Regions from separate parts of the Streptomyces sp. NPDC006458 genome, predicted to be linked through region 2. Evidence: riboswitches for the same ligand, from Rfam matches in the RefSeq annotation. Region 2 holds a riboswitch; each other region holds the start of a gene.
The links. Region 2 has a riboswitch for cobalamin ahead of ABZZ79_RS28390 (energy-coupling factor ABC transporter permease). Riboswitches for the same ligand answer to the same signal wherever they lie in the genome.
Positions count from the first base shown of each region.

Region 1: linked by a shared signal. The riboswitch ahead of ABZZ79_RS04565 (ribonucleoside-diphosphate reductase subunit alpha) and the one ahead of ABZZ79_RS28390 (energy-coupling factor ABC transporter permease) in region 2 are both predicted to bind cobalamin.
Region 3: linked by a shared signal. The riboswitch ahead of metE (5-methyltetrahydropteroyltriglutamate--homocysteine S-methyltransferase) and the one ahead of ABZZ79_RS28390 (energy-coupling factor ABC transporter permease) in region 2 are both predicted to bind cobalamin.

Region 1 covers NZ_JBEXPR010000002.1:282,044-292,387, forward strand. The annotation lists gene ABZZ79_RS04535 (hypothetical protein) at 1-2, shown strand, start outside; gene def (peptide deformylase) at 129-779, shown strand; gene cyc1 (epi-isozizaene synthase) at 1,075-2,154, shown strand; gene ABZZ79_RS04550 (cytochrome P450) at 2,151-3,524, shown strand; gene ABZZ79_RS04555 (helix-turn-helix domain-containing protein) at 3,534-4,502, opposite strand; gene ABZZ79_RS04560 (ribonucleotide-diphosphate reductase subunit beta) at 4,740-5,753, opposite strand; gene ABZZ79_RS04565 (ribonucleoside-diphosphate reductase subunit alpha) at 5,753-8,119, opposite strand; cobalamin riboswitch at 8,220-8,378, opposite strand; gene ABZZ79_RS04570 (GNAT family N-acetyltransferase) at 8,423-8,923, opposite strand; gene mctP (monocarboxylate uptake permease MctP) at 9,059-10,344, opposite strand, start outside.
Region 2 covers NZ_JBEXPR010000023.1:68,900-79,243, forward strand. The annotation lists gene ABZZ79_RS28370 (serine protease) at 1-289, opposite strand, end outside; gene ABZZ79_RS28375 (ATP-binding cassette domain-containing protein) at 427-1,281, opposite strand; gene cbiQ (cobalt ECF transporter T component CbiQ) at 1,278-2,027, opposite strand; gene ABZZ79_RS28385 (energy-coupling factor ABC transporter substrate-binding protein) at 2,034-2,477, opposite strand; gene ABZZ79_RS28390 (energy-coupling factor ABC transporter permease) at 2,474-3,163, opposite strand; cobalamin riboswitch at 3,193-3,398, opposite strand; partial or broken gene ABZZ79_RS28395 (FCD domain-containing protein) at 3,535-3,975, opposite strand; gene ABZZ79_RS28400 (hypothetical protein) at 4,062-4,790, opposite strand; gene ABZZ79_RS28405 (M15 family metallopeptidase) at 4,922-5,584, shown strand; gene ABZZ79_RS28410 (methyltransferase domain-containing protein) at 5,918-6,712, opposite strand; gene ABZZ79_RS28415 (amidohydrolase family protein) at 6,827-7,402, opposite strand; gene ABZZ79_RS28420 (SMP-30/gluconolactonase/LRE family protein) at 7,285-8,229, opposite strand; gene ABZZ79_RS28425 (Lrp/AsnC family transcriptional regulator) at 8,369-8,812, shown strand; gene ABZZ79_RS28430 (MarR family winged helix-turn-helix transcriptional regulator) at 8,979-9,461, opposite strand; gene ABZZ79_RS28435 (hypothetical protein) at 9,565-9,948, shown strand; gene ABZZ79_RS28440 (hypothetical protein) at 10,269-10,344, shown strand, end outside.
Region 3 covers NZ_JBEXPR010000004.1:291,494-301,837, forward strand. The annotation lists gene ABZZ79_RS07900 (TetR/AcrR family transcriptional regulator) at 1-22, opposite strand, end outside; gene ABZZ79_RS07905 (DUF3471 domain-containing protein) at 555-917, opposite strand; gene ABZZ79_RS07910 (NUDIX hydrolase) at 919-1,500, opposite strand; gene ABZZ79_RS07915 (FCD domain-containing protein) at 1,965-2,783, shown strand; gene ABZZ79_RS07920 (SDR family oxidoreductase) at 3,054-3,830, opposite strand; gene ABZZ79_RS07925 (helix-turn-helix transcriptional regulator) at 4,010-4,882, shown strand; gene ABZZ79_RS07930 (hypothetical protein) at 5,062-5,814, shown strand; cobalamin riboswitch at 5,912-6,134, shown strand; gene metE (5-methyltetrahydropteroyltriglutamate--homocysteine S-methyltransferase) at 6,300-8,618, shown strand; gene ABZZ79_RS07940 (methylmalonyl-CoA mutase subunit beta) at 8,834-10,344, shown strand, end outside.

The DNA of each region.
Region 1 (10,344 bases), on a different contig from region 2:
GAGGCCGTCGGCCGGCCGCGGGTTCCCCGAGGCCGGTCGCGCCCTTGCCCGCGCCCCTCGGACGGCGCCGACCTTTACCCTGTTACAGCATCCAACTTTGATTTTGTTGAGGAAGGCATACGTCGGTCATGGCGCAGCAGGACACCGATCAGCAGCACGCGGGCGTGCTTCCCGTGGACGACGAGGGCTTCGTCATCGACAGCGTGGACACCGAGGAGCGGGAGGCGGCGTGGCGGGAGGCCGGGACCTCCCGGCCGATCACCGTCGTCGGCAACCCGGTGCTGCACAAGGAGTGCCAGGACGTCACCGACTTCGGTGAGGAGCTCCAGCAGCTGGTCGCGGACATGTTCGCCAGCCAGCGCACCGCCGAGGGCGTGGGCCTGGCCGCGAACCAGATCGGCGTGGACCTTAAGGTCTTCGTCTATGACTGCCCGGACGACGAGGGCGCGCGCCACGTCGGTGTCGTCTGCAACCCCAAGCTGGTCGAACTGCCCGCCGACACACGCCGGTTGGACGACAGCAACGAGGGCTGCCTGTCGGTGCCGACGGCGTACATGCCGCTCGCCCGTCCGGACTACGCCGAGGTCACCGGACAGGACGAGAAGGGCAACCCGATCAAGGTGCGCGGCAGCGGCTACTTCGCCCGCTGCCTCCAGCACGAGACGGACCACCTGTACGGCTACCTCTACATCGACCGCCTCTCCAAGCGGGACCGCAAGGACGCGCTGCGGCAGATGGCCGAGAATGAGCCCCGCTACCCCGTGGTCGCCAACGGCTGAGGGCCGTCCTGTCCTCGAACGAGCGGCGCCCGCCCGGGAGTTGATCCCGGACGGGCGCCGCTCGCATGTGCCCGTTCGTCAGTCCGTCACATGTTCGCCCCCATAGCATCCGCAGCCCCTCCACAACAGTCACACAGGGGGTGCTTGTCAGCATGTTGGGGTAGTGAATGGAGCAAATCCGTTCCCAGAACGGTCAGTTGTAGTGCTGAATGGGATGCGCGGGGATACGCAACGGCGCACGCCCGGCACGGCGGGAGGGGTGTGCGCACTCTGGTCGGCTGAGAGGGGTCTGTTCGTGTCTTCATTCCCACACGGCACCACATCGACGGCGCTCGCGGTCCCACCAGCACTCTCTCTGCCGGTGATCGAAGCGGAGTTTCACCGGCAACTGCACTCCTATTGGCCCCGGCTACAGGAGAAGACACGCACCTGGCTGCTGGAAAAACGGCTGATGCCCGCCGACAAGGTGGAGGAATATGCCGATGGCCTTTGCTACACCGACCTGATGGCGGGCTACTACATCGGCGCCCCGGACGAGGTCATGCAGGCGATAGCGGACTACAGCGCGTGGTTCTTCGTCTGGGACGACCGGCACGACCGTGACATCGTCCACGGCCGGGCGGTGGCCTGGGAGGAGCTGCGGGGGCGGCTGCATCTGGCCCTGGACTCCCCGGCGGCCCATCTGCACCACCCGGATGCCCTGGTCGCGGGGTTCGCGGACAGCGTCCAGCGGCTGTACTCCTTCCTGCCGGCGACCTGGAACGCGCGCTTCGCCGGGCACTTCCACGCCGTGATCGAGGCGTACGACCAGGAATTCCACAACCGTATCGAGGGGATCGTCCCGACGGTCGATGAGTATCTCGTCCTGCGCCGCCTCACCTTCGCGCACTGGATCTGGACCGACCTGCTCGAGGCGAGCGCGGAACTCGAACTCCCGGACGGTGTGCGGAAAAACCCCGCATTCCGCCGGGCTGCACTGCTGAGCCAGGAATTCGCCGCCTGGTACAACGACCTCTGCTCGCTGCCCAAGGAAATAGCGGGCGACGAGGTCCACAATCTCGGAATCAGCCTCATCACGCATGAGGGACTGACGCTGGAGCAGGCCGTCACGGAAGTCAGGCGGCGCGTGGTGCACTGCATCGAGGAATTCCTCGTCGTCGAACGGGACGCGCTGGGCTTCGCGGACGACCTCGCCGACGGCACCGTACGGGGAAAGGAGCTGAGCACTGCCGTACGCGTATGCCTGGGAAATATGCGGAACTGGTTCAGTTCCGTGTACTGGTTCCACCACGAGTCCGGCCGTTACCGGGTCGACAGCTGGGACGACCGTGCGACACCCCCGTACGTCAACAACGAAGCGGCAGGTGAGAAATGACCGTCGAGTCCGTCAGGCCACTCGGGGCCGATACGCCGGAACCGCGTGAGCCGCCCCTCGCCGGCGGCGGGATCCCGCTGCTCGGCCACGGCTGGAAACTGGTCCGCGATCCGCTCAGCTTCATGTCACGGCTGCGCGAGCACGGCGACGTCGTGCGGCTCAGGCTCGGCCCCAAGACGGTCTACGCCGTCACCACGCCCGACCTCACCGGAGCGCTCGCCCTCAACCCCGACTTCAAGATCGACGGCCCGCTGTGGGAGTCCCTGGAGGGGCTGCTCGGCAAGGAGGGCGTGGCCACCGCCAACGGGCCCCGGCACCGGCGTCAGCGGCGCACCATCCAGCCCGCCTTCCGGCTGGACGCGATCCCCGGCTACGGCTCGATCATGGAGGAGGAGGCGCATGCGCTGACCGAGCGCTGGCAGCCCGGCCGGACGGTCGAGTGCACCTCCGAGTCCTTCCGGGTGGCCGTGCGCATCGCCGCGCGCTGTCTGCTGCGCGGCGACTGCATGGACGAGCGCGCCGAGCGGCTGTGCGCCGCCCTCGCCGTCGTCTTCCAGGGCATGTACCGGCGCATGGTGGTGCCGCTCGGACCGCTGTACCGGCTGCCGCTGCCGGCCAACCGCGAATTCAACCGCGCACTGGCCGATCTGCATCTCGTCGTCGACGAGATCGTCGCCGAGCGCCGGACATCCGGTCAAAGGCCGGACGATTTGCTGACGGCATTGCTGGAAGCGAAGGACGAGAATGGCGACCCCATCGGGGAACGGGAGATCCACGACCAGGTCGTCGCGATACTCACCCCCGGCAGCGAAACCGTGGCGTCCACGATCATGTGGCTCCTCCAAGTGCTCGCCGAACATCCCGAGCACGCGGACCGGGTGTGTGCGGAAGTTGAATCCGTGACCGGGGGTGCCAGGCCCGTCGCATTCGAGGACGTCCGCAAGCTCGGCCACACCAACAATGTCGTCGTCGAGGCGATGCGTTTGCGACCCGCCGTATGGATATTGACCCGGCGGGCGGTCACCGACACCGAACTCGGCGGCTATCGCATTCCGGCCGGGGCCGACATCGTCTACAGCCCGTACGCGATCCAGCGTGATCCGCGTTCGTACGCGCGGAACCTGGAGTTCGACCCCGACCGCTGGCTTCCGGAGCGCGCCAAGGACGTGCCGAAATACGCCATGAGCCCGTTCAGCGTGGGCAATCGGAAGTGCCCGAGCGACCACTTCTCGATGGCCCAGCTCACGCTGATCACGGCGGCGCTGGCCGCCAAGTACCGCTTCGAGCAGGTCGCCGGCTCCGACGACGCGACCCGCATCGGCATCACCCTGCGCCCCAACCGGCTGCTGCTGCGGCCGGTGCTGCGCTGACGGCACCGCTCAGGCGGCCGCCTCGGGACCCCGGAACGTGCGCCGGTAGGCGTTCGGCGTGGTCCCCAGCGCCCGGACGAACTGATGGCGCAGGGCGGCCGCCGTGCCGAAGCCGGTACGGCCGGCGATGGCGTCCACCGTCTCGTCCGTGGCCTCCAGCAGCCGCTGGGCCAGCAGCACACGCTGGCGCAGGATCCAGCGGTACGGCGTCGTCCCGGTCTCCTGCTGGAAGCGGCGGGCGAAGGTGCGCGGGGACATCAGCGCGCGGGCGGCGAGCTGCTCCACGGTGACCTCCTCGTCGAGGTTGCGCTCCATCCAGGCGAGCACCTCGCCGACGGTGTCGCACGGCGCCGCGGGCAGCGGCCGGTCGACGTACTGCGCCTGACCGCCGTCGCGGTGCGGGGGCACGACCATCCGGCGGGCGATGGCGTTGGCGACCTCCGTGCCCTCCTCCTTGCGCACGATGTGCAGACAGGCGTCGATCCCGGCGGCCGTGCCGGCCGAGGTGATCACCGGGTCCTCGTCCACGTAGAGCACATCGGGCTCGACGACCGCGCGCGGATAGCGCCGGGCCAGCTCGTCGACATGCTTCCAGTGCGCCGCGCAGCGCCGCCCGTCGAGCAGCCCGGCCGCTCCCAGCACGAACACGCCGGAGCACACGCTCAGCACCCGGGCACCCCGGTCCACCGCCTTCACCAGGGCGTCGAGCAGCCCGCTCGGCCACTGGCGGGCCATGAAGTCGTTGCCGGCGGGCACGGCGATCAGATCGGCCTCGTCGAGCCGGTCCAGGCCGTACGGCGTGCCGAGGGTGAAGCCCGGGACATGTGTGGTCAGGGTGGGGCCCTCGGCGGAGACGACCGCGAAGTCGTACACCGGCAGCCCCTGGTCGCTGCGGTCGAGGCCGAACACCTCGCAGACGACGCCCAGTTCGAATGGATGCACGCCGTCGAGCAGGACGACGGCCACGTTCTTCAGCACGACTCACCTCGCAGGCATGGCGGCATGCCGTCAGTGTGCCTCAGGTGTGGCAGTAATTCGAGGGGGTGCGGCAGTCCTGCCACTGTCAGGAGCGTCGGCCGAGTTCGACACTGAATGCATGAACGCACTCATCGAATACCTCGCAGTCGCGCTTCTCTTCCTCGTCCTCGCAGGCCCGGCGCTCGTGGGAGCCGCCCACGAGCGCCGGATCGACCGCCAGCTGAAGGCGGCCGAGGCTCAGAAGTCCTCGTCCAGGTCGACGGTGCCCTCCACTGCCACCTGGTACGCCGAAGGACGCCTTTCGAAGAAGTTGGTCAGCTCCTGAACACCCTGGAGCTCCATGAAGGAGAACGGGTTCTCCGAGCCGTACACCGGCGCGAAGCCCAGGCGGGTCAGCCGCTGGTCGGCGACGCACTCCAGGTACTGCCGCATCGACTCGGTGTTCATCCCCGGCAGGCCCTCGCCGCACAGGTCGCGGGCGAACTGCAGCTCGGCCTCGACCGCCTCCGCCAGCATGTCGGTGACCTCCTGCCGGAGCCGGTCGTCGAACAGCTCCGGCTCCTCCTTGCGCACGGTGTCGACGACCTCGAACGCGAAGGACATGTGCATCGTCTCGTCGCGGAACACCCAGTTGGTGCCCGTGGCGAGACCGTGCAGCAGGCCCCGGCTGCGGAACCAGTAGACGTACGCGAAGGCGCCGTAGAAGAACAACCCCTCGATGCACGCGGCGAAGCAGATCAGGTTCAGCAGGAAACGACGCCGGTCGGCCCGGGTCTCCAGGCGGTCGATCTTCTCGACCTCGTTGATCCAGCGGAAGCAGAACTCGGCCTTCTCGCGGATGGAGGGGATGTTCTCCACCGCCGCGAACGCGGCCACGCGGTCCTCCGGGTCGGGCAGATAGGTGTCCAGCAGCGTCAGATAGAACTGGACGTGCACGGCCTCCTCGAACAGCTGCCGTGACAGATACAGGCGCGCCTCGGGCGAGTTGATGTGCTTGTAGAGAGTCAGCACCAGGTTGTTCGCCACGATCGAGTCGCCCGTGGCGAAGAACGCCACCAGCCGGCCGATGAGGTGCTGCTCCTCCGGCGTCAGCTTCGCGAGGTCGGCGACGTCCGAGTGGAGGTCGACCTCCTCCACGGTCCAGGTGTTCTTGATCGCGTCCCGGTAGCGCTCGTAGAAGTCCGGGTAGCGCATGGGGCGCAGGGTCAGCTCGAAGCCCGGGTCGAGGAGGTTGGTGTTGCGTTCGGACATCACTGGCAGGCCTCGCAGGACTCGGGGTTCTCAAGGGAGCAGGCGACCGCCTCGGCGGAGGCCACCTGCTGGACGGGGACGGAAGCCTGCGCGGCACGGGCGATCCTCGTCGCCGGACGCGAGCGCAGGTAGTACGTCGTCTTCAGCCCGGACTTCCAGGCGTAGGCGTACATCGAGGAGAGCTTGCCGATCGTCGGCGTCTCCAGGAACAGGTTCAGCGACTGGGCCTGGTCCAGATACGGGGTCCGCGCCGCCGCCATGTCGATCAGACCGCGCTGCGGGATCTCCCAGGCCGTGCGGTACAGCGCCCGGACCTCGTCGGGAATCCACGCGAAGCCCTGCACCGACCCGCTCGACTCGCGCAGCGCCTCCCGCGTGCGGGCGTCCCACACGCCGAGGTCCTTGAGGTCCTGCACCAGGTAGGAGTTGACCTGGAGGAACTCGCCGGACAGGGTCTCGCGCTTGAACAGGTTGGAGACCTGCGGCTCGATGCACTCGTAGACGCCCGCGATCGAGGCGATGGTCGCGGTGGGGGCGATGGCGAGCAGCAGCGAGTTGCGCAGGCCCGTCGAGGCGATACGGTCCCGCAGCGCCGCCCAGCGCTCGGGCCAGGTGCACTCCACGCCGTAGTGGTCGGGGTGCAGCACGCCCCTGGCCGTACGGGTCTTCTCCCAGGCCGGCAGCGGCCCGTTTCGCTCCGCGAGGTCCGCGGAGGCCTCGTAGGCCGCGAGCATGATGCGCTCGGCGATCCGGGTGGACAGCAGCCGCGCCTCGGCCGAGTCGAAGGGCAGCCGCAGCTTGAAGAAGACGTCCTGCAGGCCCATCGCGCCCAGGCCCACCGGACGCCACTTGGCGTTGGAGCGGCCCGCCTGCTCGGTCGGGTAGAAGTTGATGTCGACGACCCGGTCGAGGAAGGTGACGGCCGTGCGGACGGTGGCGTCCAGGCGCTCCCAGTCGATGTCCCCGCCGACCACGAACGCGCCCAGGTTGACCGACCCCAGGTTGCAGACCGCCGTCTCGCCGTCGTCCGTGACCTCCAGGATCTCCGTGCAGAGGTTGGAGGAGTGGACGACGTGTCCCGGCTCGGCCGTCTGGTTGGCGGTGCGGTTGGCGGCGTCCTTGAAGGTCATCCAGCCGTTGCCGGTCTGCGCGAGGGTGCGCATCATCCGGCCGTACAGATCGCGGGCCGGGATGGTCTTCCTCGCGAGCCCGTTCGCCTCCGCCCTGCGGTACGCGGCGTCGAACTCCTCGCCCCACAGGTCGACCAGCTCGGGCACGTCGGCGGGGGAGAACAGCGACCAGTCCTGGTCGGCGTTCACCCGGCGCATGAACTCGTCCGGGACCCAGTGCGCGAGGTTCAGGTTGTGCGTACGCCGGGCGTCCTCACCGGTGTTGTCGCGCAGCTCCAGGAACTCCTCGATGTCGGAGTGCCAGGTCTCCAGGTACACCGCGGCGGCGCCCTTGCGGCGGCCGCCCTGGTTCACCGCGGCGACCGAGGCGTCGAGCGTCTTCAGGAACGGCACGATGCCGTTGGAGTGCCCGTTGGTGCCCCGGATCAGCGAACCGCGGCTGCGGATGCGGGAGTACGACAGCCCGATGCCGCCTGCGTGCTTGGAGAGCCGGGCGATCTGGTGGTAGCGGTCGTAGATGGAGTCCAGCTCGTCCAGGGGCGAGTCGAGGAGGTAGCAGGACGACATCTGGGGGTGCCGGGTGCCGGAGTTGAACAGCGTGGGGGAGGACGGCAGGTAGTCGAGCCGGCTCATCAGCCCGTACAGCGCGGTGACCTCGTCGACGGACCGGTGGGTGTCGTCCTCGGCGAGACCGGCGGCGACGCGCAGCAGGAAGTGCTGGGGCGTCTCGACGACCTTGCGGGTGAGGGGGTGCCGGAGCAGATAGCGGGAGTGCAGGGTGCGCAGGCCGAAGTAGCCGAAGCGGTCGTCGGCGGCCGGGTCGACGAGGCCGTCGAGCCGCTCGGCGTGGACCCGCACGAACTCCGCGGTCCGGTCGGCGATCAGGCCCTCGCGATGCCCGACCGCCACCGAGTCGTTGAAGGACGTGACGCCCTGGGAGGCGGCCTCGGCGCGGATGGTGAGGGTGAGCAGCCGGGCGGCCAGCCTGCTGTAGGCCGGGTCCTCGGAGATGAGACCGGCGGCCGACTCGGTGGCCAGCTCGCGCAACTCGGCGGTGATCTCCTGGGCGGCCCCCCGCGCGGACCGGCCGCGCAGCGCGGCCGCGGCCACCCGGCCGGGATCGGCGTCGGGGAGGTCGGCGGTCAGCTCGGTGAGGGTGCGGAGCAACGCCGCACCGGGACCGTCCTCGTCCACGGGGGTGGCTGCTGAAGCCGGTTCTGCTGGCGCGATGGTCACGCGGGGCTCTCCCTCGCTCGGCGCGGGGGGCCTGGCACGGAGCAGGGGCAGCACGCGAGCGCGCACGGCGTCGCGTCCACCGGCCCACTCCACGAGGCCCGGACGTCAGGGCGTCCCGGCCGGGTGGCCGGGCGCACTGTCGGCAGGTCCTCGGACTAGCTCCCGTGCGCGAATACGCACAAGTACACCGTTGCGGGACAGTTCCGGATTCGCACCGGATTCCCCTGCGGCGACAGCGAGCATGAGCATACATCTAGTGCCGGGTCCGGGTGGCACCCCCATATGTTGTGCCGCCGGGTGACTTCATAGCGTCAACTCGTAGGTGAGCAGAGTGAAGTCCTGGCCGGGGAGCGGCTGCCAGTCGCGCCGCGGGGCGCGGACGAAGCCGAGACGCTCGTAGATGCGGTGGGCGGCGCGCATGGCGTCCTGGGTGGACAGGACGACGCGGGTGCGCCGCGCGGCTGTGGCGCGGTCGACACAGGCGCGGACCAGGGCCTCGCCGACGCCTCGGCCCCTGGCCCGGTGGGCCACCGCGAGCATGCGGATCTCGGCCTCTCCCGGGCGGGCCAGGTCGGCCATGGGGCCGGGCGAGGGAACGTAGGTGACGCTGCCGAGGAGGTGGTCGTCATCGGTGGCGACGAGGACCTCCGCGGCGGACGCCCGTTTGGCGACGTTCCTGAGTTCGCCCAGGTACCAGTCGCTCTCGCCGAAGGTGAGGAGGTCGTCCTGGAGGTAGGCGCGGGCGGTGAGTTCGCCGAGGTCGTCGTACTCGCTGGGCCGTGCGGGGCGGATCTGGATGTCCATGGTGTGAGTGTGGAGGAGCGCGCGGGCCGCCGTCGTGGGTTCCGACGACGGCCCGCTGCGGGTTGCGGGTGGCTGGTCGCGCCCGCGCGGCGGAGCCGCTCACGGACACGGCCCCCCGCGCCCCTTGGCGCCCCTTCAGTGGGCCGCGTCGAGCGGCAGCTCCGTCTTCACGCCCGGGTCGCCCGCGTCCGCCGTGTAGTCCTCCGGCTCGGTCTCGTCGACGCCCTCGGGGGCCTTGGCGGCCTTCAGGACGAACGTCAGGACCACCGTCACCACCACGTTGAGCACGAAGGCCGTCAGACCGATGTAGCCGATCTCACCGATGCCGGGGATCTCCTTGGCGGAGCCGCCGAAGTGCTTCTGGGTCGGGGAGGCCACGCCGTACGCGGCGATCGTGCCGTAGAGCATGCCGACGGCCCAGCCGGCCAGCAGCGCCCAGCGGTGGAACCAGCGGGTGAACAGACCGCCGACGAGGGCCGGGAAGGTCTGCAGGATCCAGATGCCGCCGAGGAGCTGGAAGTTGATGGCGACCGTCTTGTCCATCGTCAGGACGAAGACCAGCGCGCCCACCTTCACCAGCAGCGACACCAGCTTGGAGACGCGTGTCTCCTCGGCGGGCGTGGCGTCCGGCTTGATGAAGTCCCTGTAGATGTTGCGGGTGAACAGGTTCGCGGCCGCGATGGACATGATCGCGGCCGGCACCAGCGCGCCGATGCCGATCGCCGCGAAGGCCACGCCCGCGAACCAGTCCGGGAACATGTCCTCGAACAGCTGCGGGATGGCCAGCTGGCCGTTCTGCACCTTGACCCCGGCCGCGATGGCCATGAAGCCCAGCAGGGCCAGCAGACCCAGCATCAGGGAGTACAGCGGCAGGATCGTGGTGTTGCGGCGGATCACGTCACGGCTGCGGGAGGAGAGCGTCGCGGTGATCGAGTGCGGGTACATGAACAGGGCCAGCGCCGAGCCCAGCGCCAGCGTGGCGTACGTCCACTGGCCCGCCTCGGCCGGAACCAGCGCGCCGCGTGGTTTGCCCGTGGCGGGGTTCGTCTGGGCGTAGGCCTCGGACGCCTTGGCGAAGATCTCGTCGAAGCCGCCCAGCTTGATCGGGATGTAGATGATCGCGACCGCGATGACCAGGTAGATCAGCGTGTCCTTCACGAACGCGATCAGGGCGGGGGCCCGCAGGCCGGAGGAGTAGGTGTACGCCGCCAGCACGCCGAAGGCGATCAGCAGGGGCAGGTCCTTGACGAACCAGTTCGTGTCCTCGCCGCCGCCCACGCCCATCACGTCCAGCACGGCCTGGATGCCGACGAGCTGGAGCGCGATGTAGGGCATCGTCGCCAGGATGCCGGTGACGGCGACCGCCAGCGACAGGCTCTTGGAGCCGAAGCGGCCGCGCACGAAGTCCGAGGTCGTCACAT
Region 2 (10,344 bases):
GCGCGGCCGTCATGACCAGGTCCCGCGCGAGCAGGCTGCCACCGCAGAACTGCCGGTCGACCGGCCTGCCCGGGCCCTTCGACAGCAGCGCCGCCATGAACGGGTGCTTGCCGTCGGGCAGTTGCACACCGCCGATGATGTTCGCGGTCGGCCGTCCGCGGTCCGCTGTGTCGCCGGCCGCCTGGGCGGACCCGACGGACGTGGCGGTCAGCGCGAGCGCGGCGCCGCACACGGCCGTGGCGGCGGCGATCCGCCGGCAAGTCGCTCTGTGGGGGGTGGACAGACGCATGAAGTGTCTTCTCCGTTCTGCGTGTTCCCGGCCACCGCCGGACGCCCGGCCCGGCGCCTCGACCGGGCCCGGAGCCGGGCGAGTCGCCCGGCTCGGTGGCATGTCGTACAGCCAGACGGGAACCGCGGGACGGAGGTTCACTCAGGATCCGGACAAGCCGACCGGGGTGCCAGCGCCGCCAGTTCCTCCGCCGTACGAGGTCCGGGCGCGGCCTCGTCGAGCAGCCCCCGGGCGCGCAGCAGGCCCGCGGCCGCGATGCCCCAGGGCAGGCGCAGTCCGGCCCGGCCGAGGAGATCGGTGCGGGCCAGGACGGTGGCGACCGGGCCGGTGCGCACCCCCTGCGGGGTCAGGAGGGCGGCGTCGTCGGCCCAGCGCAGGGCCAGGTCGACGTCGTGGGTGGCCATCACCACCGTGGTACCTCCGGCACGCAGTTCGCCGAGGGTGGTGAGCAGGCGCTCCTGGCCGTCGGGGTCCAGACCCGCGGTCGGTTCGTCCAGGATCAGCACCCGCGGGCGCATCGCGACCGCGCCCGCGATGGCGGTGCGCTTGCGCTGGCCGTACGACAGCAGGTGCGTGGGCCGGTCGGCCAGCGCGGTGATGCCCAGCGCGGCCAGCGCCTCGGCCACCCGCGAGCGGACCTCCGCGTCGGGCAGGCCGAGGTTCAGCGGGCCGAAGGAGACGTCCTGCGCCACCGACGCGGCGAACAGCTGGTCGTCGGGGTCCTGCACCACCAGCTGCACGGTGGTCCGCAGCCGGGTCAGCCCCGCACGGCCGTACGACACTGGCTCCCCCTCGGCCGTCAGCCTCCCCGCACGCGGCCGCAGGCCCCCGCTGAGCAGCCGCATCAGGGTCGTCTTGCCGCTGCCGTTGCGGCCGAGCAGGGCCAGGGCGCGCCCCTCGCGCACCTCGAAGTCCAGCCCGTCCAGCACGGTCGGCCCGTCCTCGTAGGCGAAGGAGACCCCGTGCAGGGCGACGACGGGGGGCTTGCTCACGGCAGGAGCCTTTCCAGGACGAGGGTGACGGAGATCAGGGCGGTGAGCAGGGCGAGCGCGGCGGCCGTGAAGGGAGCGGAGACCCGGGCCTCGGGCACCAGCACGCGCAGGGTGCCGTCGTAGCCGCGCCCGGCGAGCCCGGACTGCAGCCGCGTCGCGCGGTCGAAGGCCCGCACGAACGCGGTGGCGCCGAGCCCGGCGAGCGAACGCCATGTCGCCGCCCGTGTGGTGTGCCCGAGCCGCGCGGCCTGCGCCTCGTGGACCCGCCGCACCGAGTCCAGCAGCAGGAAGCTCATGCGGTAGGTCACCAGCGCCACGTCCACCACCGGCGCGGGCACCCCGGCCCGCACCAGCCGCGGCAGCAGATCGGACATGGGCGTGGTGAACGCGAACAGCAGCACCCCGAGCGAGGCCGCCGAGGTGCGCAGCATCAGTTCCCCGGCCCGCACGGCACCCCCGTCCGCGAGCGACACCCAGCCGCCGGGGCCGCCGACCTGGACCAGCAGCGTGAGGGCACCGGTCGCGCAGAAGCCGAGCGGCACCCGGTAGGCGCGCCACAGCCGGCGGCCCGGCACACCCGCCGGACCCAGCAGCAGGGCCACGGCGGTGACCAGGACGAGGGCCGCCCCCGGCCAGGGCGGCAGGGAGATCGCCAGCACGGTCAGACCGAGCCCGAGCACCGCCTTGTCCACGGGGTGGCGACGGCGCCAGCGGCTGCTGTGCGCCGCCGCGTCGATGGGCAGCACGCGCGGTCAGTCCCGCCCGGCGCCCGAGCGGCTGTCGACGGCCGGCCCCTTCGCCGGCTCCCGCCCGGCCTCGTCCCGTGCGGGCGCCGCGTCCCGGTCCGCCCCGGCGCCCTCCGCCGTCGCCGCCTCGGCCGTCGTGTGCTCCGACGCCCGCCGCTCACCCTGCCTGCGGCCCTTGCGCAGCCCGAAGTAGTAGGCGAGGACGCCCGCGCCGAGGGCGGCCTGGAGGGAGAACAGCGCCGACTCGATCTCGCCGGAGGGCGGCTCGTAAAGGGGCGAGAACCAGGGCTCGTAGTCCGGTTCGAGTTCGGTGATGGCCGTCTCCGCCTCGGCGTCCGCGCCGGTGAAGGGCTCCTCCTTGTGGTCCCCGAGCCCGAGTACCAGCGGCAGCACCGCCAGTGCGGCGACGAGAACCAGCAGCAGGAGGTTGATCTTCGTGTTGCGCTTCACCGGGCCACCGCCTCGGTCTTCGGGCTGTCCACCAGGACGCCGAGCCGGGCCAGTTCACCCTTGCTGGACTGGGAGAGCAGCCGCATGACCAGGACCGTCAGCAGGCCCTCGCTCACCGCTAGGGGGATCTGCGTGATGGCGAAGATGGAGCCGAACTTGCCGAGCGCGCCCAGGAATCCGCTGCTCGGGTCCGGGAAGGCGAGCGCGAGCTGCACGCTGGTCACGCAGTAGGTCGACAGGTCCGCGAGGAACGCCCCGCAGAACACCGCGACCATCAGCGGCACGTCGTAGCGGCGCAGCAGGCGGTACACCGCGTAGCCGGCCCAGGGCCCGGCGACGGCCATCGAGAAGACGTTGGCGCCGAGTGTGGTGAGACCGCCGTGCGCCAGCAGCAGCGCCTGGAACAGCAGGGTGATGGTGCCCAGTACCGCCATGATCGGCGGCCGGAAGAGGATGGCGCCCAGGCCCGTGCCGGTGGGGTGGGAGCAACTCCCGGTCACCGAGGGCAGTTTGAGCGCGGACAGGACGAAAGTGAAGGCGCCGGAGGCGCCGAGCAGCAGCGTGCTCTCGGGATGTTCGCGCACCTCACGGGTGAGCGAGCGCACTCCGTGGACGACGAAGGGCGCGGACGCGACGCCCCAGGCGATCGCGTGCGCCGGAGGCAGAAAACCCTCGGCTATGTGCATGGCCCGGCAGACCCTCTCCAGCACCTCGTGGATGGTTGACGCGCCCTGGCCGGTCTCCTGGCTGACGGGTACCACCGCCCGAACTCCGCCTTCCCGGGTCAAGGACCCAGTGGCTGCCCCAGAGGGCCGGAGCCGGACTTCCCGATCACAGTGGCGAGGGCCGCACCGGTTTCGCACCGGATTTCCCGTTCACCAAGGCGTGGCGACACTAGTCGCCGGAACAGGACGGTGACAAGCGGACCCCGGCCGGTGACGAGGGGTTCCGAGGGGCGCGAAGGCCCGAACCGGGCGGAGGGCGCACGACCTTCACGCGCCGGAGCCGCCGCCGTGGTGATCATCGTCACGGCCGGCGGCGGCCGCGCCCGACGGCGTCAGGAGACCGCGCCCAGCTCTCCGCCGAGCACGCGCCGTCCGTCGCGCTCCTCCTTCTCCGGGGCACCCTGCGCCCACAGCGAGCGCACATGGCCGAGATGGCGGGCGATGCACCGCTCGGCGCCCTCCGCGTCCCCGGCGATCATCAGGTCGAGCAGTTCGAGGTGCTCCTCGGCCGACGGGATGAGACGGTCGCTCTTGTCGAGCGCGGTCAGCCCGTACAGCCGGGACCGCTTGCGCAGGTCGCCGACCGTCTCGACGAGCCGGTCGTTGCCGCCGAGCGCGAGCAGCGAGAGGTGGAACCGGCGGTCGGCCTCCAGATAGCCGATGAGGTCGTGCGCGCGGGCCGCGGCCACGATCCGCTCGGCCACCGGCCGCAGCGCCTCCAGATCCGCGCGGGAGGCACAGCGCGTGATCCGTCCGATCATCGTGACCTCGATGCACCGCGGACTTCCGCTGCGAGGGGCCGCTGCGCCCCTGACAGCCCCGGACGCCCCGCAGGGGGCCGCGGCGACCGGGTACGGCGTCAGCCGACCCGGTCGCCCGGTCCGACCGGGTGCGCCTCCAGGCCCGACGCGGCCAGCACATCGGCGATCAGCTCGGCGGAGCCGCACACATACGTGCTGACCAGGTCCACGTCCCCGCCCACGCACCAGGCCCGGTCCTGCGGCCACCACAGATCGGGCAGCTCGGCGAACTCGTCCGCCGACACCGGCGACACGGCGTCGGCCAGCGGCCCGGAGAGCAGCACCTCGTCCCGGCCCGGCGTGGCGAACGTGGGCACGTCGTCGAAGTCCACGCGTCCGTAGCCGCTCCAGAGGCCGAACCAGCACCGCTCCGCCGTGCCCGTGTGCCGGGCGAGCACGGGGATCAGCGCGTCCGCGACCTCGGGCGGCGTCGGGCCCTCCGCCGGATGCTCGTCCCACACGCCCGGCAGGCCGTACTCGGCGGCGTGGTAGTAGTCCCGGCCGGTGCCGATGACCTCGTACCAGTCGGTGAGCGGCGCGACCGCCCGCCCGTAGGCGGCGGCCACCGTCGCCCAGCGCACCGGGCGTTCGCCGAGCGACGCCGGATGGAGCACTCGCGCACAGGCCTCGAATCCGGGCGCGGCGACTCCCGCCACCTTCCCCAGACTCCACTGCTCCGCCGGGCCCTTGCCGATCCACTCGGCGGCGGCGAGGTCGTCGGCGCACACACGCAGCCGTCCGTACCGTTCGGGCGTGGGCTCCCGGTGCACCGGGTGGTAGTCGTTCATCCGCACAGTCTGCCGGGCGAGGCCCTGTCACGGAGTGCGGGGGCGGGAGGCTCACTGGCCGTTGTTCGGACTTTGTTCTGACCCGGAGCGTGCGGCGGTCGCGGCGGCGGGGGATCGGCGAGGATCCGTGCATGGATGAGATCGTGCTCATGTCAGACCCGGAGATCGCCGCCATTCCCGTCGCCGACTGCGGCGAGCCGCTCGTCGACGTACGGCTCGACGGCTCGCTCGTCGTCGACGTCCGTCAGGAGGATGCCCCGGGGGCGTTCGCCCACCTCAGAGAGGGTGTCCTGGCCCGGCTGGTCAAGGCGCAGGCGCAGCTCCCCGACGGTCTGCGGCTGCTCTTCGTCGAGGGATACCGGCCGCCCTCGCTGCAACGGCGGTACTTCGAGGAGTACGCCGACGGCCTGCGCGCCGCCCACCCGGACTGGCCCCCGGACCGGATCCGCCGCGCCGCGAGCCGGTATGTGTCGCCACCGGAGATCGCCCCGCACAGTGCCGGCGCCGCCGTAGACCTCACCCTCGTCGACGCCGACGGACGGGAGCTCGACATGGGGACCGCGATGAACGCGAACCCCGAGGAGAGCGACGGCGCCTGCTACACCGACGACCCGCACATCAGCGCCGAGGCGCGGGCCAACCGTCGCATCCTCACGGACGCCCTGACCTCGGCCGGGCTGGTCAACTACCCCACCGAGTGGTGGCACTGGTCCTACGGCGACCGGTACTGGGCGCTGGTCACCGGCGAACACCGCACCAGATACGCCCCGACCGAACTCCAACTCCCTGACTGACGGCAAACAGCCATCAAGGGCAAGAGGGAGAGGCCATGCTCACCCACAGCCCGCAGCCCAACCGCCCCCAGGGGCGCGGGGAACTGCGCGAACACCCCCACCGGCGGGTCAGCCGAAAACGCACGCGGCCAAGGGAGGGGGTCGCAGCGCCACCGCTCTCAAGGGGCGCGGGGAACTGCGCGAACACCCCCACCGGCGGGCCGGCTGAAAGCGGACGCGGTCAAGGGAGGGGGTCGCAGCGCCACCGCCCTCAAGGGGCGCGGGGAACTGCGCGAACACCCGCACCGGCCGGTCAGCCGAAAACGCACGCGAACGAAAGGCCGCGCCGCCACGTCACGGCCGACGCCCGAAAGCCACGAAGTGGCAGGCGAAGAAGCGCAGGTCGGCCGCATCGCGCTCCAGGCCCTGGAAGGCCTCGTCCCAGCGGGCGAGGTCCTCCGGCCCGGCCAGGCCCTCCGCGACCAGGGCGTCCCGGGCCGCCCAGGCCGGGCCGCGCATACCGGGCGGGGGAGCGACGACCTCGATGTGACCCTCGAAGGCCGTGACCTCCAGACCGGCCGCGACGAGCAGTTCGTCCAGGCGGCCGCCGACACTGAGGTCGTTGCCGCGCCGCCGGTGCAGTGCGCGGTAGCTGTCCTCCAGCTCCAGGAGCACCTCGGGCGCTCCGCGCAGGCGGAAGTTGCGCACGTCGATGTCGACCAGATACACCGCGCCGCCGCCAGGCCGGGCCAGCGAGGCCAGGTGGTCCACGATGGCCTGCTCCCGGCCGCCGTTGTGGGCGAGTACATGCCGGAGCATCACCAGGTCGAAGGCTCCGGCGGGCAGGCCGGTGGCGTCGGCGGACCCGGCGACGGTGTGGACGCTCACCCCCGCCCGTTCCGCGAGCGCCTGCGCGGTGGTCAGCGCGTCGCCGTCCCGGTCGACCGCCCAGACGCCGCCCTCGGGACCCGCCACGGCCGCCAGACGGACGGAGACCGCCCCGGGACCGCACCCCACGTCGGCGATCCGCGCCCCGGGCACCGCCCCGGCGGCATCCCACAACGCGCGCTCGCGCCGCTCGGCGGCCTCGGCCATCATCCGGTAGCGCGCGATCTCCGACTCACTGAGGGACAGCAGGTAATCGGCCACCCCACCATCGTGCACCCGGCGCGCCGAAGCCGTCCGTACTCCGGCCGAAGACGGGCCCCGCGCCGGAGACGGGCACGGCGGGTCACGCCGGGGCGAGCCGGGACCGCCCGGGGCTCAGGCGTCGTCCGCCGGGTGCACCCGCCGTCCCTCCACGAAGGTCTCCAGCACCCGTGTGGCGGCGATCTCCTCTGCCGGACCCGCGAACGGGTCCCGGTCCAGGACCACCAGGTCGGCCGCCTTGCCGACGGTGATGCTGCCGGTGAGGTCGTCGAGATGGTTCACATACGCCGTGCCCGCCGTGTACGCGGCGATCGCCGTGCCCAGGTCGAGCCGCTGCCCGGGCAGGAAGACGGGCGTGCCCTGCGGCGCGCCGGGCTCGACGCGGTTGACCGCCACATGCAGCGCCTGGAGCGGGTCCGGGCTGCTCACCGGCCAGTCGCTGCCGGCGGCGAGCGTGGCACCGGCGCGCAGCAGGTCGCCGAACGGGTACTGCCACGAGCCGCGCTCCGCGCCGAGGAACGGCAGGGTCAGCTCGTACTCGAAGCGCTCGCGGCGCGGGCGCCGGGCGGCGCTCAGAGCCAGGGGCGGTGACCGGGGCCGGTCGGGTGGGTGCCGGTGACGCCCATGACGAGCGAGTACAGCGTGGTGTCGGCGGCGATGAACAGACGGTTGCGCTTGGCGCCGCCCCACGCGATGTTCGCCACCACTCCGGGGACGTTCAGCCTGCCGATGAGGGTGCCGTCCGGGTCGTAGCAGTGCACACCGTCGGCCATCGCGGCGGCCCACAGCCGGCCGCCGTCGTCGAAGCGGAGGTTGTCGAAGCGGCCGGTGCCGCCTTCCTGGATCTCGGCGAAGACGTCACCGCGCGAGAGCGTGCCGTCGGGGCGCACGTCGTACACGCGGATGCGTCCGGCGCGGGTGTCGGAGACGTACAACTGCCGTTCGTCGGGGGAGAAGACCAGGCCGTTGGGTGCTTCGAGGTCGTCGGCCACGAGCGTGACCTGGCCGGTCTCCGGGTCGATCCGGTAGACGTTGCAGGAGCCGGTCTCGGACTCGGCGCGATGGCCCTCGTAGTCGCAGGTGATGCCGAAGTCCGGGTCGGAGAACCAGATCGAGCCGTCCGACTTCACGGCCGCGTCGTTGGGGCTGTTGAGCCGCTTGCCCTCCCAGTGGTCGGCGAGCACGGTCACGGTGCCGTCGTGCTCGGTGCGCGTCACGCGGCGGTTGCCCTGCTCGCAGGTGATCAGACGGCCCTGGTGGTCGAGGGTGTTGCCGTTCGGGTGGCCCGCCGAGGTGCGGAAGACGCCGACCGCTCCGGTGGCCTCGTCCCAGCGCAGCATCCGGTCGTTGGGGATGTCGCTCCAGATCAACTGCCGCCAGGCCGGCACGTACAGCGGGCCCTCGGCCCAGCGGCAGCCCTCGTGCAGGACCTCCAGGTGCGAGTCGCCGACGGTGCAGCGGCCGGTGCGGAAGCGGTCGTCGATGATTTCGTACAGAGGGCGCTCGGTGCTGGTCATGGCGTCACATCCCGGGTGTCGGAGCATGCGAGGGAATACGGCGTACGAACCGAATGCCCTGAACCGAATTCGGCTGATCATGAGTATCACAGAACGCTGTATGGTTGTCACAAGAGTTGACTGAAGGAAGGGATCGAGTGTGGATCATATCGACCGGCAGTTGATCGTCCTGCTCCAGCAGGACGCGGCCCAGTCGTACGCGGCTCTCGGCCAGGCCGTGGGGCTCTCCGCCGGCGCCGCGCACGAGCGGGTGCGCAAGCTGCGGGAGCGGGGGCTGATCCGCCGGACCACCATCGAGGTCGATCCCGGCGCGGTCGGCGGCGACGTACTCGCCTATGTCCAGGTGCACTCCACGGCGTGGATCGGCGATTCCGCCGACCGCTTCGCCGCCCTGCCCGAGATCCAGGAGGCCCATGTGATCGCGGGCAGCGCCTCGGTGATCGTCAAGGTGCGGACGGCCACGACGCGGCAACTCCAGGACGTGCTGCGGCGGTTGCACGCCATCGAGGGCGTGAGCGGGACCGAGGCGACCGTCGTGCTGGAGACGTTCTTCGAGCGTCCGGTGGCGCCTGTGGAGCCTTGAGGCCGGTGTCCGGTGGCGCCGTTGGGGGCTTGAGGCCGGTGTTCGACAGCGCTGTCGAAGCTCCGGGCCGGGCGGAACCGTCGGCGCCTCAGGCCGCCCGCGGCCCCGGCCCGGACGGGGCGCTCACCCTGGAGGCCGAGGCTCCCCGAGGTGCGGGCCGCCCGCGTCAGCCCTGCCGTTCCTCGTCCACCGCCGCCTCGTACGCGAGCAGTGTGTCCACGAACATCCGCCGCTGATCCGGGGTCAGCGGGGCCAGTGCCCTGCGCCAGGCGGCCGCGCCGGGGGCCAGCCAGGCCGTGATCGAGGGCTCCTGCTCGGCCGCGACGGCGATGATTCGGCGACGCCGGTCCGTCTCGTCCTCGCGGCGCTCCAGGATGCCCATCCGGTTCAGCTCGCCGACCAGCAGGCTCGCGGTCGTCGGCGCGACCTGGAGCCGGGCGGCCAGCTCGTTCACGGTCATCGGTCCGTCGAACAACAGGCAGGCCAGCAGCGACAGATGCCGTGGTGCCAGCGGGAAGGACCGCAGCGCCTCGGGGACCGGGATCTTCTTCGCCCGGCCCACCATGCGGGGCATGAGCAGCAGCAGCGCCCGCACGGCGTCGTCCAGCTCCTCAGGGCCCTTCCCCGGGGCGTTCTCGGACGTCGTCATGACGGACCTTCCCTCGGGGCATTTACCTTTGATTCCAAAGATGCTTTACTTGCAAAGCGAATTGCTCCTGCATGATACCCATCGGCGTGAACGGAGATCCACCATGCCGCACTTCAGCGTGCACATCCGCGAAGAGGCCCTGGACGGAACGGTCGAACCGAAGCTCATCAGGGCCCTGACCGACGCGGTCGGCGCGGTCTACGGCGAAGGCTTCAGCCGCCTGGTCGCCGTCGACCTCATCGGTGTTCCGCAGCACCGGCGCGGTATCGGTGGCGTCCGGACCGACAAGGACGCCCCGGTGGTCACCCTCAGCATGCGCGAGGCGGCCTATCACCTCGCCGAGGTCCCGGACGCCCCGGCCCGTCTGGTCGCCGCCGTCGTCGACGCCATGGCGGGCGCGCTCGGCGAGCACATCCGCGACGAGGTCGTGGTCACCGTGGAGGGCGTCCCGGACGGCCGTACCGGGGTGGCCGGCGCGGTGGCCTGAGCGGCCACCACGCCCGGCCGGTCACATGGTGCCCGCGCAGCAGACCGGCCGGGAGCACCACGTACGCCGGGCCGCCCGGCCGGTCGCGGGGTCCGTCACGGTCGGCCGGATCGACGACGCGCGCCGGCCGCGTGCCGTACAGGCGGCGCCGAGCAGGCCGCGGTTCACGTACGAGGCTCAGAACGGCGCCGCTCGCCCGCCTGGTCCGTTCAGGTCGGGGTCGCCGACCTGGAGAGCGCCCAGCCCTGTCCGGTCGTCCCGGCCCCGCATTTGCTGCTCGCCGACCCCGGCTGCCGCAACTGCTGCGCGAGACCGGCGCGGTGGTGGGACCCGCCGTACCGCCCGCGCGGACCGCCGACTCGCCGCGCTGGGCCCGGAGTCTGCGGGACGCGGGAG
Region 3 (10,344 bases), on a different contig from region 2:
CGTGGTCCACCTCGTCTGTCACCGTCGGCCTCGGCCTTCCCGGCCGACAGTGACGTCGCCGCTCAGGGTGATGTGCTGGGTCCCGCCGTCGTGGGCGCTGTTGTGCTGGATCCAGGTCCGCCGGGCCGGGGGCGGTCTGTGCGCGGCCTCCCGCCCCGCCGTACTGACCCTCGTGCCGTCCGAGGCCGCGGGGCCGAGTCGTCTCGCCCCGCCCCCGTCCGAATCCTGGGCCGGTCCCCTTCGGCCGAGCAGCCTCGCGCACCGCAGGCGCGCCGCTCTCCAGACGTCTGTCACCACGGCCCCCACCACCGCCGCTCCCCCGGCCGCGGCCAGTCCCCACAACGCCTCCGACAGCACCGTTCCTCCACTCGCCCGCGGCACCCCGCTGTGCCGGTACTCAGGAAACGTTCCGTGACGTCACCGAGTAACGGGCCGTTACGTTGCTCGTGGACGTTGCGCAGTGCGTGGGGAGCGCGGGTGTCTGCCCGGCGTACGCCGGGCACGTTCCGGGGGCGCGCACGGACCGGTCGCGGCTCTGCCCGACCGGCTGGTCGTCAGGACGTCGAGCCGGTCCGGGTGAAGGTGCCGAGTCCCTCGGTGTTCAGGTACTCGACGGTGAAGGACTGCCCGTCCGGGGTGAAGGTGACCCCGGTGAGGCCGACGGCGTTCTCACCGACGGTCCGGAAGCTGAACGTGTCGCCGTCGTAGTGCGTCAGCCGGTACGACTGCGGCTTCGGCCCCAGTTCGAGTGTCAGGGTGCCGTCCTTGCCGGCGACGACCTGGGCCCGTCCGTAGTAGTCGCTCTCGAACGTGCCCGTGTAGGTGCCGGCGGCCTTCGCGGGCGCGGTGCCGGAGGGCGGGTGGGCGTAGTCGGTCTTCGACCGGCCCTCCTCCGTAGTCCGAACGGGTTTCGGCAGGTCAGCGCGTGGCCGGGCCGGTGTGCGCGGCCCGGCCGTCCTCCGGGTCGCGGTCCCAGTCCCAGGAGTCGAGGTAGGCCGCCACGCCCGTGCGGCGCGCCTCCATGACGCCGGTGAGGCGGTCGAAGTCCCGCCTCGGCATCAGGTCGCGCCACTCCTCCAGGGGCAGCACGCGCACCTCGTCGTGCTCCGCGGGCGAGAGGGTGATGCAGGCGATCTGCTCGTCGGTGAGACGGCCGCCGTCGAAGACATAGCCCATGGTCGCGTGCGGCCACGCGGCTCCGGGCAGGCCGAACACGGCGGCGAGCAGCCTCGGCGGCCCGTTCACCACGAGACCGGTCTCCTCCTGGGTCTCGCGGACGGCGGTCCCCCACGGCCGCTCGCCCTCTTCCGCCGTGCCGCCGGGCCACTGCCAGGGATGCTCCGCCGTGTAGACGGCGTGGAGTTGTACGGGCCTGTCACGCTCGTCGGTGAAGAAGAACGCGCCGAACACCGTCGCCTTCGGCAGGGTCGCGGCGTACTCCTCCGGCGGCAACCAGAACTCACCAGCCGGGGCCGCGTCGTCGGGGACGGATGTCGTCATCGTCGGCCTCAGTTCGGCAGGTTGGCGGCTGTGTACGGAGTCCAACGACGCGGCGCGCTGTTTCAGTACATGCCTTTCGGTCGGCTACTGGCCGAATCCGTTCACCGAGGAACACCTCCCACGGCTCGTGGACGCTCCGCGGGTCGGCGGAGAAGCCGCCGTCACCGGCCCTTTCGACGTCCACGGCCTCGCCCTCGGCAATGAGGGCCAGGCGGCCGGAGAGGTTGGCGATGTGCACGATGCGTCTCCTGAAGGGGATGGGAGCGGGTCGCCCTGAGCCGCGACGGCGGGGTCCGCCCGGACCGCTGGAGCAAGCGGGCCGACCGCCGTCGACAGAGGTTCCCGTGCCCGCCCATCAGCAATTCAGCATGACGATTACCTTGATGCTGCGCTAGCGTGAACTGCACCACCAAGAGGTCTCGGCGATTTGAACATGCTGAATATGACGACCTTGAGGAGTTGACGTGACCCCCACACCCGACCGCCCCGCCGACGCGACGGACGTGGGCGCCGCCACCAGGGCCGGCGCCGGCCGGCCCGGCCCCAGGCCCGGCCCCCGGCCCGACAAGACGCCCCGGCAGACGACGTCGGGGCGCGCGGAGCGGGCGGCGCAGCGCGTCACCGAGCTCGTCGAGAGCGTTCCACCCGGCTCCCGGCTGGGCACCAAGGAGGAGCTGCGCACCTTGTGCGAGGTGTCTGTCGGCACCTTCAACGAGGCACTGCGTCTGCTCCAGGCGCGCGGCCTGGTCACCGTCAAACCGGGGCCCGGCGGCGGTCTGTTCAGCGCCGAGCAGTCCCCCATGGTCCGGCTCGGCCATTCCGTCCTCGCACTCGACGCGCGGACGAACGACGTGGCCGACGCCGTACGCATCCGTGACGCGCTCGATCCCCTGCTGATCGAGGACGCGCTCTGGCACGCCTCACCGGCCGATATCGCCGGGCTGCGCCGGCACGTCACCGCGATGGAGGACGCCGCTACGGCCGCCGACCCGGTCGCCTTCGTGCACGCCAACTGGAGCCTGCACGCGGCGATCGCCGCCATCAGCCCCAACGTGCTGCTCAGCTCGCTCTACACCAACCTGCTGGACCTGATCGAGTCGCACACCCTGTCCGTACCGCCGACCGGCGACCAGCCGCTGGGCGAGTACATCGCCGACCGGCACGAACTCCATCGCGCCCTGGTCGACGCCCTCGACAGGCGTGACCGCGAGGAGGCGCTGCGACTGATCCAGGAGCACAACACGTCGGGCAGCTCCACCGAGGAGCCCGCCGTCCACCCCTGACCAGGCACGACAGCGGTGGGACCTGGCTCCCAGGGCATCTTCCTGTTCGACAGGACGAGGGCGGTCTGTTCGGCTCCCCCGACGATGTGCTGGGCTCCGTGACCATCAGCGACCAGGAGGCCGGCATGGGCCCCCTGTCCAAGCTCGCGCACCCGGACGAGGAGCACTCCTTCTCCCACGTCGACCACCACGTCGGCTGAGGGGCCACAGCCCCCGATGCGTGGGCCCGCCCCGGGGGAGGAGGCGGGCCCACGCCGCTGAATCCGCCGGTCAGCTGGCCTGGCCGGTGGGCATGATGGTGACCTGCTGGAGGTTTACCCGCGACGGCAGCGTGGCGATGAAACCGACGGTCTCCGCGACGTCCTGCGCCGTGAGCCACTCCATGGTCTCCTTGGAGCCGGCCAGCCAGTCCAGGGCACCCTGGTCCGTGACGTGGCTCTGCAGCTCGGTGCCGACGATGCCCGGCTCGATCGCCGAGACACGCACCTTCTTCGCGCCCAGCTCGGCCCGCAGGGTCCGGGAGAGGTGGGTGACGTACGCCTTCGTGCCGGAGTAGACGGCGAACGTCGGGAAGATGTTCTGCGCCGCGATCGAGGAGGTGTTGATCAGGTCGGCCACACCGCGCTCGGCGGCGGACTTCACCAGCTGCGGGGTGAACGCGCCGATCGCGTTCATCAGACCGGTGATGTTCAGGTCGATCTGCTGCTTCCACTGGCCCGCCGCCAGCTCCTCGATCGGAGCGGGAAGCATGACGCCCGCGTTGTTCAGGAGCAGGTCGGCACCGCCGAACTCGGCCTCCACCCTGTCGGCCGCGGCCTGCACCGCGTCGGCGTCGGTCACGTCGACGGCGATGGCCACCGCGCTGCCGCCGTTCTTCTCGATGCGGGCGACCAGGTCCGCCAGCCGGTCGGCACGGCGCGCCAGGACGACCACGCGGGCACCCAGGGACGCCAGGTGCTCGGCGGACGCCTCACCGATGCCGCTGGAGGCGCCGGTGACGACCGCGACGCGACCGGCGAGGGGGAAGGGGAAAGCGTTCGTGGACATGATGCGTACCTTCCAAGGGTCAAGTGAGGGGAGATCCGCGGTCGGCCTCCGCCGGCCGCACATCCAGAACACCACCCGTACGAGCCCCTCGGGACGCCATAACTGGCCCTGCCCAAACAGGTACCGGCAGGACCACCTTTGCGCGGACACGGCACCGCTCCCGCACTCACACTGGAGCCATGGACCGCACCAAGGAAATCTCGGGCTTCCTGCGCTCGCGACGCGCGGGAATCAATCCAGAAGAGGCCGGCCTGCCCTCCGACGGGCGTGTCCGCCGCGTACCGGGCCTGCGCAGGGACGAGGTGGCCCGGCTGGCCGGCGTCAGCACCGAGTACTACACACGGCTGGAGCAGGGCCGGGCCCGCAACCCCTCCACGGAGGTCGTCGAAGCCATCGCCCGTGCCCTGCGGCTGGACGACACCGAACACGAACACCTCACCGATCTGCTGCGGTCCGGCGCTCCCGCCGTGCGACGTGCGCCCGCCAGGGCCCAGCGCGTGCGGTCCGGCCTGCATCTGATGCTGGAGACCCTCCACCAGGTACCCGCCTTCATCCTCGGCCGGCGCACCGACGTCCTGGCCTCCAACCGGCTCGCCAGGGCCGTCCTCACCGACTTCGACGCCCTGCCCGCCAGCCGCCGCAACCTCGCCCGCTACTACCTCCTCGACCCCGAGGCCCGCGAACGCGTGGGCGACTGGGCGCAGATCGCCGCGGAGACGGTGGCCATCCTCCGCCTCGAAGCGGGCCGCTACCCCCACGACCGGCAGCTCGCCGACCTCGTCGGCGAACTCACCCTCCAGTCCCCTGAGTTCACCACCTGGTGGAACGACCACCGAGTGCTGCGCCGCACCCACGGCGCCAAGCGCTACCACCACCCCCTCGTCGGCGACCTGCACTTCTCCTACGAGTCCTTCCAGGTCCCGGGCGACACGGAACAGACCCTGTGCGTCTACAACGTCGAGCCGGGCTCGGAGACCGTCCAGGGCCTCCAGGTCCTGGCCAGTTGGACCGCGCCCGAGGTCACGACGCCCGACGCCTCGCGCCCCGGCTGACAGCCACACCCATCGGCGGCACTCCTGCCCGCCCCCTCGGATCCGGGCTGCGGCCCGGTGAGGGGGCGGCTACGCTGGGAGAAGCTGCTTCGACAGCTCCTCGTCCTCCACTGCCCTGACCGCAACTGCACTCGGGCGACGTCCACGACATCGCCTTCGACGTGTGAGGGAGCCGTGCGATGGACCTGTCACCGGTCGAGATCAAGGTCAATGTCGAGGGCGATGTCCCTGCGGCGCTGGCGGCCCTCGGTGGGACGCACGGCGCGATGACGACCCGTCGGATCTGGTTCGCCGAGCACCGCGACGGCGTCACCGAGGGGCGGCTGCCGCTCCTGGAGGGCGGCACGATCGTGCGGTTGAGAATCGGTGGCGCACGGGACGATCTGACGGTCAAGCTGCGTCCCTGCACCCGTGAGCAGCTCGTCGGCCGGTTCTCCGCGCCTTTCCAAGCGAGTCCGCTCACGTACAAGATCGAGCGGGACTGGTCGGCCGGCAGCCGGGTGCTGGCCGCTTCCCTCGTGCACGATCACCCGCCGGGAGCACTGTCGAGCGCGGTGGGGCCCGGGGCCGGTCCCACCCTGCCTATCGACCCCGTGCGGGACCAGTTCCTGCACGCCTGCGCTCCCGACGTCCAGGTCGACGCGCTGGTCGCGCTCGGGCCGGTCCTCGCGACCAGGTTCGACGACGTACCGCTCGACGATCTGGAGGGGAACCTGGAGGCGTGGTCGGTCGCCGGGCTGGAGTTCCTGGAGTGTTCGATCCGGGTGAAGCCCAAGGAAGACGACGACGCCGAGGAGCTCGTCGCGCGGGCCGAGCGCAAGCAGCGGAAGCTGGAGGACGCCGTGCGCGCTCGCGGGGTGACGCCCTCGGAGCACTCCGAGAACAAGACCAAGCGTGTGCTCACCGCCCTGGCGATGGCCGTTCAGCACTGACTCCGACGGCCGCCGGACCGCACACTGCCTCCACCCGGACCGCGCTGTCACGATCCGGATCCCGAGCACCGGGTCGCTCGCGGCGGGCGGGCGCCGTAGTGTGGCGTACGCAACTGGTTCGCCCCGTCAGCCAGGCGGGACGCGTCGTAAGAGGGAACCCGGTGGAAATCCGGGACTGCCCCGCAGCGGTGAGTGGGAACGACCGCCGTCATCAGCACTGGACCCGACGCACTGGGTCTGGGAAGCGACGGCCAGTAGGTGTCTCGTACGAGGAGACGTGCCCGCGAGTCCGAAGACCTGCCCGTTGCCCGCACACGGACGACTCCGTGCGCGGACATCCTGGTGACCTCGAGGGCGGGTCGGCGTACGTACCAGGCGGACGGCTGTGCCTTGTCGCGCAGTGCGTACCGCCGGGTCCGCGTCACCCTTCGCGTTCTCGTCCCGTCTCCGGGATCTCAGGGAATCATCTCGCGAAGGAGATCTCCGTGACCACCAAGCCCGCAGCCGCGGCAGCACGGGCCACCGTGTACGGCTACCCCCGCCAGGGTCAGGACCGGGAACTGAAGAAGGCGGTCGAGGGCTACTGGAAGGGCCGCGTCACCGCCGACGCCCTCCACGCCATCGCCGCCGACCTGCGCGCCGCCAACTGGCGCCTGCTCGACGAGGCCGGTATCGACGAGGTACCGACCGGTGACTTCTCGTACTACGACCATGTCCTCGACACCACCGTGATGGTCGGGGCGATCCCCGAACGGCACCGAGGCGCCTTCACCGCCGACCCGCTCGACGGCTACTTCGCGATGGCGCGCGGCACCCAGGACGTGGCCCCGCTGGAGATGACCAAGTGGTTCGACACCAACTACCACTATCTGGTGCCCGAGTTGGGACCGGGCACGGTGTTCTCGGCCGACTCGTCGCAGCAGGTCGCCCAGTTCACGCAGGCGCAGGCCCTCGGGCTCACCGCCCGTCCCGTCCTGGTCGGCCCCGTCACGTACTTGCTGCTCGCCAAGGCCGCCGGCGGCGCGGGGGAGGACTTCGAGCCGCTTACGCTGCTCGACCGGCTGCTGCCCGTGTACGCGGAGGTCCTCGGTGATCTGCGCGCGGCCGGGGCGCAGTGGGTCCAGCTCGACGAGCCGGCGCTCGTCCAGGACCGGTCCGCGGCCGAACTGTCCGCGGCCGCACGCGCCTACCGGTATCTCGGCGCGCTCACCGACCGGCCGAAGCTGCTGGTCGCCTCGTACTTCGACCGCCTCGGCGACGCGCTGCCCGTACTGGCCAAGGCCCCGGTCGACGGTCTCGGCCTGGACTTCACCGGCCCCGCGGCCGCCAACCTCGACGCGCTCGCCGCCGTCGGCGGCCTGCCCGGCAAGCGCCTGGTCGCCGGTGTGGTCGACGGCCGCAACATCTGGGTCGACGACCTGGAGGCGTCGCTCGCCACCCTCGGCACGCTGCTCGGCCTCGCCGACCGGGTCGACGTCTGCGCGTCCTGCTCGCTGCTGCACGTACCGCTGGACGCATCCGTGGAGAAGGACATCGACCCGCAGATCCTGCGCTGGCTCTCCTTCGCCCGGCAGAAGACCACGGAGATCGCGACCCTGGCCAAGGGGCTGTCGAGCGGCGCGGCCGCCGTGGCGGGCGAACTCGCCCAGAACCGCGCCGTGTTGGCCTCACGCAGGCACTCCCCCGTCACCCGGGACCCGCAGGTGCGGGCTCGTGCCGCCGCGGTCACCCCGGCCGACAGCCGCCGTTCCCAGCCGTACGCCGAACGGGCCGCCGCGCAGCGCACCCGCCTCGGCCTGCCCCTGCTGCCGACCACCACCATCGGTTCCTTCCCGCAGACCGCCGAGCTGCGCGCGGCCCGCGCCGATCTGCGCGCGGGCCGGATCGGCGCGGACGGCTATGAGGAGCGGATCAGGAGCGAGATCCAGGAGGTGATCGCCTTCCAGGAGAAGACGGGCATCGACGTCCTGGTGCACGGCGAGCCGGAACGCAACGACATGGTGCAGTACTTCGCCGAGCAGCTGACCGGTTACCTCGCCACACGGCACGGCTGGGTCCAGTCCTACGGCACGCGGTACGTCCGCCCGCCGGTCCTCGCCGGGGACATCTCCCGGCCGAAGCCGATGTCCGTCCGGTGGACCGCCCACGCCCAGTCGCTCACCGGCAGGCCCGTGAAGGGCATGCTCACCGGGCCGGTCACCATGCTCGCCTGGTCCTTCGTCCGCGACGACCAGCCCCTCGCCGACACCGCCCGGCAGGTCGCGCTCGCCCTCCGGGACGAGGTCGCCGACCTGGAGGCCGCGGGCACGGCCGTGATCCAGGTGGACGAGCCCGCGCTGCGCGAGACCCTGCCGCTGCGCGCCGCCGGCCGTCCGGAGTACCTGGCGTGGGCGACGGAGGCGTTCCGTCTCACGACCGGCGGGGTGCGGCCGGACACCCAGATCCACACCCACATGTGCTACGCCGAGTTCGGTGACATCGTCCGCGCCATCGACGACCTGGACGCCGACGTCATCAGTCTGGAGGCCGCCCGTTCCCATATGCAGGTCGCCCGCGAGCTCGCCGCGCACGGCTACCCGCGTGAGGCGGGCCCCGGGGTCTGGGACATCCACTCCCCGCGGGTGCCCTCCGCCGAGGAGGCGGCGGGCCTGCTGCGGACCGGGCTGAAGGCGATTCCCGCCGAACGGCTCTGGGTCAACCCGGACTGCGGCCTGAAGACCCGCGGCTGGCCGGAGACCCGCGCCTGCCTGGAGAACCTCGTGGCGGCGGCCCGCACGGTCCGCGGCGACCTGTCGGCGCCCTGATCCGAGGCCCTGCCGGGGGCGGGCCGTGCGCGGCACCGTCCCCGGCACGCGGGGCGGCGGCGTCCGAGGGACGTCTCACTCGCGTGCCTCCGGAGAGAATCCCGGCGGCACGACGGCCGGCCGGAACAGGAGCGGAGGCGTTATACCGCACGGAGAGGGATATGTCACAGAGGATCCAGCTGCTGCTCCGATGAGCATCTGGCTAGCATCCGATCATGACTGTGCTGCCTGACGACGGCCTCTCTCTGGCCGCCGAGTTCCCTGCAGCGACCCATGCGCAGTGGCAGCGCCTCGTGGCGGGCGTACTGAGCAGGTCGGGCAAGGACGTACCCGAGACCGAAGCCGAGCAGAAGCTGTCCACGGCTCTGGAGGACGGGCTGCTTGCCCGTCCGCTCTACACGGCCACCGACGGTGTGCCCGATCCCGGCCTGCCCGGCTTCGCCCCGTTCGTACGCTCCGGGCGTGCCGAGGGCAACACCTCGGGCGGCTGGGACGTGCGACAGCGGCACTCGGCGCCGGACCCCGAGGCGGTCCTCACGGACCTGGAGAACGGCGTCACCTCGCTGTGGCTGGCCATGGGGCCGGGCGGCATCCCGACGGGTGAGCTGGCCCGTCTCCTCAAGGGCGTGTACCTGGACCTGGCCCCGGTCGTCCTGGACGCCGGCCACGAGACCGCGGCCGCGGCGGAGGAACTCCTCGCGCTGTACGGCGACCGGGGCGTCGCCCCCGAGGCGGTGCGCGGCAACCTCGGCGCCGACCCGCTCGGTACGCGGGCGCGCACCGGAACCACCTACGACGAGGACGGTTTCCCCGTCGCCGTCGGTCTCGCCCGGCGCTGCGCCGAGACGTACCCGGGGCTGCGGGTCATGACCGTGGACGCCCTGCCGTACCACGAGGCAGGTGGCTCGGCCGCGCAGGAGCTGGGTGCTTCCCTCGCCACCGGCGTGGCCTATCTGCGGGCGCTCACCGACGGCGGTCTGAGCGTCGAACAGGCCCTGGGGCAGCTGGAGTTCCGGTACGCGGCCACCGCGGACCAGTTCCTGACCATCGCCAAGCTGCGAGCCGCTCGCCGACTGTGGTCCCGCATCGCGCAGGCGTGCGGGGCCCCCGCCGCCGGAGCGCAGGTCCAGCACGCGGTCACCTCGTCGGTGATGACGACCGCCCGCGACCCTTGGGTGAACATGCTGCGCGCCACGGTCGCGACCCTCGCGGCCGGTGTGGGTGGCGCCGAGAGCGTGACCGTGCACCCCTTCGACCACGCGCTGGGCCTGCCCGACGCCTTCGCGCGGCGGATCGCCCGCAACACCTCCACGATCCTCATCGAGGAGTCGCACATGGCGCGGGTCATCGACCCGGCCGGCGGCTCCTGGTACGTGGAGTCGCTGACGGACGAACTCGCCCGTGCGGGTTGGGAGTTCTTCCAGGAGACCGAGCGGGAGGGCGGTCAGTCGGCGGCGCTGCGCTCCGGCTGGACCGAGCAGCGGCTCGCGGCGACGTGGGCCGAGCGGTCGACGGCCCTCGCCAAGCGGCGCGAACCCGTCACCGGTGTCAGTGAGTTCCCGCACCTCGGTGAGAAGCCGGTCGTCCGCGAGCCCGCTGCGGTCCAGCCCGGTGGCGGGCTGCCGCGGGTCCGCCGCGACGAGGCGTTCGAGGCGCTGCGCGCCCGTTCCGACGCCCACCTCGCGGCGACCGGTGCCCGGCCGCGTGTCTACCTGGCCGCGCTCGG